DNA from 2 places in the Rhizobium sp. CNPSo 3670 genome. Region 2 is predicted to be linked to the other one. Evidence: predicted binding sites of a transcription regulator. Region 2 holds the regulator's gene; the other holds the start of a gene.

Region 1 (4,420 bases), on a different contig from region 2:
GGCGAGCTGTTTATCGAGCATGCCCAGGCCGAGGCGCTGACCTTCGACAATGGCCGGCTGAAGGGCGGCAGCTTCAATACGGAACAGGGTTTCGGACTTCGCGCCGTTGCCGGCGAAGCCGTGGGTTATGCCCATGCCGGCGACCTCTCGGTGGCGGCGCTGAAGCGGGCGACCGATGCGGTCGGCGCAGTGACGCGCGGCTATTCCGGCACCTATGCCGCCGCTCCCCAGGGCACCAACAAGAAATTCTACGGCGACCAGAACCCGATCGGCCAGCCGAGCTTCGAGGAGAAGGTCAAGGTCCTGCAGGACATCGACGCCTATCTGAGAGGCAAGGACGACAAGGTCCGGCAGGTTACCGCCTCAGTCGCGGCGAGCTGGCAGGTCGTCGACATCCTGCGCGCCGACGGCCACCGTGTCCGCGACATCCGGCCGATGACGCGCATCAACATTTCCGTCGTAGTCGGTGAAGGCGAGCGGCAGGAGAGCGGCTCTTACGGCAGCGGCGGGCGCATCGGCTTTGGCGATTTCATCGCCGAGGGCAGCTGGCAATATGGCGCCGACGAGGCGCTGCGCCAGGCACTCGTCAATCTGGAGGCGATCGATGCGCCGGCCGGCACGATGGACGTCGTTCTCGGCTCCGGCTGGCCGGGCGTGATGCTGCACGAGGCCGTCGGCCACGGGCTGGAAGGCGATTTCAACCGCAAGAAGACGTCGGCCTTTGCAGGCCTTCTCGGCCAGATCGTCGCCGCGCCCGGCGTCACCGTCGTCGATGACGGCACAATCGACAACCGCCGCGGCTCGATCACGATCGACGACGAGGGTACGCCGTCCGGCTACAACGTGCTGATCGAGAACGGCAAGCTGGTCGGCTACATGCAGGATCGGCAGAATGCCCGGCTGATGGGCATGGCGCCCACCGGCAACGGCCGCCGCCAGGGCTATGCCCACGTGCCGATGCCGCGCATGACCAACACCTATATGCTCGGCGGCGACAAGACGCCTGATGAGATCATCGCCTCGGTGAAGAAGGGCATCTATGCCGTCTCCTTCGGCGGCGGCCAGGTCGACATCACCTCCGGCAAATTCGTCTTCGGCTGCACCGAGGCCTATCTGATCGAGAACGGCAAGCTCGGCGCGCCGATCAAGGGGGCGATGCTGATCGGCAACGGACCAGATGCGATGAAGCGGGTGTCGATGATCGGCAACGACATGAAGCTCGACACTGGCATCGGCAATTGCGGCAAGGCCGGCCAATGGGTTCCGGTCGGCGTCGGCCAGCCGCATCTGCGCATGGATCAGATCACCGTCGGCGGCACGCAGACCTGAGGCGGAGTATTTCCTCATGGCACAGATCGAAATCAGACCGTTTGCCGCCGGCGATGCCGATGACGTGCTGTCGGTGATCCTGCCGATTCAGCGCGAGGAGTTCGGCATCGACATCACAGCCGATGCGCAGCCGGATCTCCGGGTCATCCCGGATTTCTACCAATCCGGCAAAGGTCAGTTCTGGGTCGCCGTCAAGGATGGCGCGATCGTCGGAACGCTGGGCTTGAAGGATATCGGTAACAATCAGGCAGCGCTGCGCAAGATGTTCGTCGCCGCCGAGGTTCGCGGCCACGAGCACGGCGTGGCAGCGCGGCTTCTCGAGCGCCTGTTCGACCACGCCAGAGATGCCGGCCTCACCGACATCTTCCTCGGCACCACGGACAAATTCGTTGCCGCCCATCGCTTCTACGAGAAGAACGGCTTTACCGAGATTGCCAAGAGCGCCCTGCCCCGCTCCTTCCCGCTAATGGCCGTGGACACCAAGTTTTACCGGTATAAGGTCGGCTGACTGCGGATGCCGCAAAGGGCGGCGGCCGATCACGGCCATGTTCCTGTCGCGCCACAATTGTCATAAAACTGTCACAAACCGAAACTCAGCCCTATCTCTTCAACGGGATAGGGTTTAGGACGGCTCGTCATCCATAGCGCAGATCAAAAATCACGAGGTGTTCATGCTGGGTTGGTTTCGGAAATTGATGCCGCGCGAAGACCGGTTTTTCGTCCTTTTCGAACAACATTCCAGAACGATCGTCGACGCCGCACAGGCTCTGGACAGGTTGCTGTCGGGAATAGAGATCGAGCATCAATGCGAAACGATCGTGCGGTTGGAAGATCAGGCCGACGATATAACGCGCGAAGTCATGCAGGCCGTCCGGCGGAGCTTCATCACACCTTTCGATCGTGGAGACATCAAGGATCTCATCCAATCCATGGATGATGCGATCGACATGATGCACAAGACCGTCAAAACCATCCGGCTCTTCGAGCAGACCAGCTTCGATCCGGGGATGCAGGAGATGGGCAAGACCGTTGTGGAAGCTGCCAATCTCATCGCCGAGGCCATTCCCTTGCTTGATCGCATGAGCGCCAATGCGCCGCGGCTTTCTGCGATCGTCGAGCAGGTCACGCGGGTGGAAGGGCGCTCCGACGAGTTGCACGAGCAGGGGCTCAAGGATCTGTTTCGCCGGCACGGCGCCGGCAATGCGATGGCCTATATGATCGGCAGCGAGATCTACGGCGAGCTGGAGAAGGTGGTCGACCGTTTCGAAGACGTCGCCAACGAGATCAGCGGCATCGTGATCGAGAATGTCTGATGGATGCCGCCCTCGCTCTTCCGCTTCTTGTCGGCCTCATCGGCGTCGCGCTGCTGTTCGATTTTCTCAATGGCCTGCATGATGCGGCCAACTCGATCGCAACAATCGTCTCGACACGGGTCCTGAGGCCGCAATATGCGGTCTTCTGGGCGGCATTCTTTAATTTCATCGCCTTCCTGTTCTTCGGCCTGCATGTGGCCGAGACGCTCGGGACCGGCATCATCGACCCGGCGATCGTCACACCGCAGGTGATTTTCGCGGCCTTGATCGGCGCCATCGTCTGGAATGTCGTAACCTGGATCTTCGGCATTCCCTCCAGTTCATCCCATGCCTTGGTCGGCGGGCTGGTCGGTGCGGGCCTTGCCAAAACCGGCTTGAGTTCGATCGTCTGGAGTGGCCTTCTCAAGACCGCGAGCGCCATCGTCATGTCGCCGTTGATCGGATTCCTGCTGGCATTGTTCCTCATTCTGGCGGTGACCTGGACCTTCATCCGGCAAACGCCTTTTGCCGTCGACCGGTCCTTCCGTTTTCTGCAATTCGTGTCAGCATCGCTCTATTCGCTCGGTCACGGCGGCAATGACGCCCAGAAGACCATGGGCATCATTGCCGTGCTTCTTTACTCGCAAGGCTATCTCGGTGGCAGCTTCCACGTGCCGCTCTGGGTGGTGATTTCATGCCAGGCGGCGATGGCGCTCGGCACCTTGTTCGGCGGCTGGCGTATCGTCCATACGATGGGCTCGAAGATCACCCGGCTGAACCCGATGCAAGGATTCTGCGCCGAAACGGGCGGTGCCTTGACGCTGTTCGGCGCCACCTGGCTCGGCATCCCCGTTTCGACCACCCATACCATTACCGGCGCCATCATCGGCGTCGGCGCCGCCCGGCGCGTCTCCGCCGTCAGGTGGGGGCTTGCCGGCAACATCGTGATCGCATGGATCATCACCCTGCCGGCCGCGGCAATGATTTCGGCAGTTTCGTTCTGGCTCGTGAGCCTGTTGGGCCAGCTCTCTTAGTCGATCGGACAGCTGACGTGGCGCTTAGGTGTTGGGCGTCTGTGCCGGCTGAAACCGCCACTTCCGTTCGATCGCGGCGGCGATGTCGATGTCGTTACGGCGAGCAAACAGCAGGAGGTGACCGAGCAGGTCGGCAGTCTCGTCGGCGAGATCGCGCCTGATATCCTCGGGAGAGCGGCCTTTGGCACGGCCCCGACCGGTCAGCCGGTTCCAGGCCTGGGTGAGCTCTCCCATTTCCTCCTGCAGCTTCAAAAGGAACCAGTCGTCATCCCGCTCGATGCCGCTCTCGGCGACATGGACAGCGGAAGCGGCTTCGAACTGGTCGGCGAGACGGCGCAGCATGGATGTTCTCCTTTTGTTTATGGAGGAGACGCTGATTCCCGCTGCTTGTCCAGAGCCGAGTATGATGCCGCTGGGATCAGCTGTGGTCGGGCAGCAGCACGCAGTCATAGGAGCGCTGCTTCAGCGCATCGCAGGCGGAGGCGGCGGCGTCCTTGCTGGCGAAGCCGATGAAGCGGGCGCGATAGATCCGGTTCGCCCCCTGCCCGACCGCCTCAGTGTAGGGCGAGGCGGAAACCAGCGGTGCGCCGCCTTCCGACTGGGCCTGTGCAAGAAGCGCACGCGCCGCATCGGCGCTGGGGGCCGCCGAAATCTGGATCTGCCAGGTGCCGTCGGTTTTCTCGGCCGGAGCCTTGCCGGTCTTGCCGGCATTCAGGATCTCGTCCATGGCGACAGGACGTTCCAGCGGCACGACGGCGTCATCGG
Region 2 (4,420 bases):
ATGCTGATCGTGCTCGTGCTGTCGCTGCCGATCGGTGTGGCGGCGTCGATCTATCTCGAAGAGTTCGCGCCGAAGAACAGGCTGACCGACCTGATCGAGGTCAACATCAACAACCTCGCCGCCGTCCCGTCGATCGTCTATGGTCTGCTCGGCCTTTCCGTCTTCATCAACTTCATCGGTCTGCCGCGCTCGGCGTCGCTGGTCGGCGGCCTGGTGCTGACGCTGATGACGCTGCCGACGATCATCATCGCGACCCGCGCCGCATTGCGCGCCGTGCCGCCCTCGATCCGCGCCGCCGCCTTGGGCCTCGGCGCCTCGAAGATGCAGATGGTGTTCCACCATGTCCTGCCGCTTGCCATGCCCGGCATTCTCACCGGCACCATCATCGGCCTGGCGCATGCGCTCGGCGAGACCGCGCCGCTGCTCCTGATCGGCATGGTCGCCTTCGTCGCCAATGCGCCCACGACGCCGCTCGAGCCCTCGACGGCCTTGCCCGTGCAGGTCTATATGTGGGCGAACGAGGCCGAACGTGCCTTCGTGGAGCGTACTTCGGGTGCCATCATCGTTCTGCTCCTGTTCCTGGTCGTCATGAACATGGGCGCCATCCTCTTGCGTCGTCGCTTCGAGCGCCGCTGGTAAACGGAGTCAAACATCATGAACATGCTGACGGAAGCTGCAGTTGAAAAGGCGCTGGATCAGAAGATGAGCAACGTCCCGTATAAAATGATCGGACAGGATGTCTCCGTATACTACGGCGAGAAGCGCGCGCTTTTCGACGTGAACCTGAACATCCGCGAAAACACCGTAACCGCCCTGATCGGCCCCTCGGGCTGCGGCAAGTCGACCTTCCTGCGAAGCCTGAACCGCATGAACGACACGATCGAGGGGTGCCGCGTCACCGGCAAGATCACGCTCGACAGCGACGATATCTATGATCCGGATATCGACGTCGTCGAACTTCGCGCCCGCGTCGGCATGGTTTTCCAGAAGCCGAACCCGTTCCCGAAGTCGATCTATGAAAACGTCTCCTACGGCCCCCGCATCCACGGTCTCGCCAAGTCGAAGGCCGATCTCGACCAGATCGTTGAGAGCAGCCTGCAGCGCGCCGGCCTCTGGAACGAGGTCAAGGACCGCGTGCACGAATCCGGCACGGGCCTCTCCGGCGGTCAGCAGCAGCGCCTGTGCATTGCCCGCGCCGTTGCCGTCAGCCCGGAAGTCATCCTGATGGACGAGCCCTGCTCGGCCCTTGACCCGATCGCCACCGCCAAGGTCGAGGAGCTGATCCACGAACTGCGCGAAAACTATACGATCGTCATCGTCACCCACTCCATGCAGCAGGCCGCGCGCGTCTCGCAGCGCACCGCCATGTTCCACCTCGGCAATCTTGTCGAGGAGAACGACACCGACAAGATGTTCACCAATCCGGACGATCCCCGTACCCAGGACTACATCATGGGTCGCTTCGGCTGATCACGGCCATCCGAAGCCTTCCCCTTATTCGAGGACAAAGCCCCATGGCATCGACACATATTTATTCTGCCTATGATGATGATCTGAAGTTCCTTTCCAGGCGGATTTCCGAAATGGGCGGCCTGGCCGAACAGATGGTCGCCGAATCCGTCCGGGCGCTGGTCAACGGCGATACCGCGCTGGCGCAGAAGGTCATCTCAGACGACGTGATCCTCGATCACACCGAGCGCGAAATCGGCGACAAGGCGATCGTCACCATCGCCCGCCGTCAGCCGATGGCGGCGGACCTGCGCGAAATCATGGGTTCGATCCGCATCGCCGCCGATCTCGAACGCGTCGGCGACCTTGGCAAGAACACCGCCAAGCGCGTCATCGCCGTGCAGAGCACCGGCGTGCCCCGCAAGCTCGCCCGCGGTCTCGAGCATCTCTCCGAGCTGGCGCTTGTCCAGCTCAAGGAAGTGCTCGACGTCTATACGACACGCGCTGCCGACAAGGCGACCGCCATCCGCGAACGCGACAACGAGATCGACGCCATGTACACCTCGCTGTTCCGCGAGCTCTTGACCTACATGATGGAAGATCCGCGCAACATCACGAGCTGCACGCATCTGCTCTTCTGCGCCAAGAACATCGAGCGCATCGGCGACCATGCCACCAACATCGCCGAGACGATCTACTACATGGCAACAGGCGCCCAGCCGGAAGGCGATCGCCCAAAGGATGACAGCGCCAACACCGTCGGCGCCGCGACGGAATAATCCTTCCAAGATTGCGTGCGCGCCCGTTCGGGGCGCGCAAAGAGGTCGCAGCCAATTTCTGAATTTGCGCAGGACGCCTGCTTAAACCCCCAGTTTAAGGCTTGTGCGCGAGGAGACGGACACGCATGATCCCGAGAGTCGCAGTTGTTGAAGACGAGGAAGCCCTCAGCGTGCTCCTTCGCTATAATCTCGAAGCCGAAGGCTTCGAGGTCGATACCATCCTGCGCGGCGACGAGGCCGAAATTAGGCTTCAGGAGCGCACGCCCGACCTGCTCATCCTCGACTGGATGCTGCCCGGCGTCTCCGGCATCGAACTCTGCCGGCGCCTGCGCATGCGGCCGGAAACCGAGCGACTGCCGATCATCATGCTGACGGCGCGCGGCGAGGAGAGCGAGCGTGTGCGCGGACTGTCCACCGGCGCCGACGATTATGTCGTCAAGCCCTTCTCGACCCCCGAACTCGTCGCCCGCGTCAAGGCGATGCTGCGCCGTGCCCGCCCCGAGGTGCTGTCCTCGGTGCTGAAATGCGGCGATATCGAGCTCGACCGCGAAACCCATCGCGTCCACCGCAAGAGCCGCGAAGTCCGCCTCGGCCCGACCGAATTCCGCCTGCTGGAATTCCTGATGTCGTCGCCGGGCCGGGTCTTTTCCCGCTCGCAGCTGCTCGACGGCGTCTGGGGCCACGACATCTATGTCGACGAACGAACCGTCGACGTCCATGTCGGCCGCCTGCGCAAGGCGCTGAACTTCTCCAACATGCAGGACGTCATCCGCACCGTCCGTGGCGCGGGTTATTCGATGGAAGCCTGAGGCTGAGGGAGTGTGTGGGGTGGGCGTTCCCGCCAAACGCACGGCAGTACGGCTTGTGAGGCCCCCCTTGCCGTCGTCGATCGCAGCCGCTTCGTCGCCAGCGTCATTGCGCCGGCGAGGCTTATGCGTCTCGGCACCAACCTCTCCTCCGTCATCCCAGGGCTTGACCCTGGGATCCATGCGGCTGGCACGGCGTGAAGAGCTGATGGCATCCAACTGCTGGGAAACAATTGAAGCCGAGTGCTTGGCTGTGGCTCCCAGGGTCAAGCCCTGGGATGACGGAGTGTGGGGTTGGCTTGGTTGCTATACGCAAAGGTCACCTCCCCAATCGAATAAAAAAACGGGCCACTCGGCCCGTTTCACATGCTCAGCGATACAGCCCCCGCTCAGCTGACCCGTGCCGCCGCCCGGCGCCTTTCGTTGATCGGCTGATAGGCAAGCTTCTGATGATAGCTGCAATAGGGCGAATTGTCGGGGGACTCGCAGCCGCAGAAATGGAAATCTTCCTTGAGCGGGTCGCCGACCGGCCATTTGCAGGTGCGTTCGGTGAGCTCCGTCAGGCCGAGGCGGCGAGAAATCGGCACGACCACATTGCCGGCCGGCACATACTCCATTTCCTCGACGGCATCGACCTCGATCTCTTCCTTCAGCATCGTTGCGCCCTGTTGACGGGTCACGGTGCGGGTGGTGATCCGGGAGGCGTAGTTCGGCGCGCGCGGCGCGGATGTCTGGCGCTTCGGCGTGCGCGCCGCGGTGGCCGTGCCGCCGGCCTTGGCGCGGCCGGGAAGGCTGAGCCTGTGCACCTTGCCGATAACGGCGTTTCGGCTGACGCCGCCAAGCTGCGCAGCAATCTGGCTGGCGCTCAGTCCTTCGGCCCAAAGCTTCTTGAGTTTCTCGACCCGCTCGTCTGTCCAGTTCATGCCCTGTCTCCACCTTTTGCGTTGGTGATGGCAGAATCCCTCACCGTTGTCCCGGAAGCCTCCGAAACAAGAAACGCTTGATCAATTTTGGTGACTAGTTCCGCCGCATGCAGTCTAGTAATTGAACTTTAACCTAGTGTGAGGCTGACTCCGTGACAAGAGTCGCGGGAATCCGGATGAATCGAATTTCAAGTTTTCCCCAACTTGCTGCCTCTGCGTGGCATTTCTGCAATAATGCCTGTTGAAGGCCGAAAGTGCCGCTGCACAACCTTGCTGCATAGGCTAAGGCGCCAGTTTTGTTGACAATGCAGCGCGAAAAGGAAATAGTACCGCTCGCCGCCGAAAGGCGGCATTTTTGATTTTTTGGACCTGGTTTTGTTAGCCGGAGTCCGTGCAAGACAACATTGAACGGGAGACCCGCGCCATGGCTGAAGCCGCGCCGCTTTATGACACCTATTCTCGC

What was found. The regulator PhoB, encoded in region 2, activates phosphate uptake and scavenging genes when phosphate is short. The targets are predictions, from matches to a motif close to TGTCATNNANCTGTCAT.
Region 1: the regulator PhoB is predicted to act here: its motif matches at 1,896-1,912, upstream of AC13QO_RS26355 (DUF47 domain-containing protein).

Annotation. Positions count from the first base shown of each region.
Region 1 is NZ_JBXSOL010000038.1:30,212-34,631, reverse strand. It holds gene tldD (metalloprotease TldD) at 1-1,329, shown strand, start outside; gene AC13QO_RS26360 (GNAT family N-acetyltransferase) at 1,346-1,837, shown strand; gene AC13QO_RS26355 (DUF47 domain-containing protein) at 2,001-2,642, shown strand; gene AC13QO_RS26350 (inorganic phosphate transporter) at 2,642-3,655, shown strand; gene AC13QO_RS26345 (nucleoside triphosphate pyrophosphohydrolase family protein) at 3,680-3,997, opposite strand; gene AC13QO_RS26340 (D-alanyl-D-alanine carboxypeptidase family protein) at 4,074-4,420, opposite strand, start outside.
Region 2 is NZ_JBXSOL010000008.1:224,512-228,931, reverse strand. It holds gene pstA (phosphate ABC transporter permease PstA) at 1-639, shown strand, start outside; gene pstB (phosphate ABC transporter ATP-binding protein PstB) at 655-1,470, shown strand; gene phoU (phosphate signaling complex protein PhoU) at 1,515-2,228, shown strand; gene phoB (phosphate regulon transcriptional regulator PhoB) at 2,354-3,037, shown strand; gene AC13QO_RS11125 (GcrA family cell cycle regulator) at 3,424-3,957, opposite strand; gene AC13QO_RS11120 (aspartate aminotransferase family protein) at 4,382-4,420, shown strand, end outside.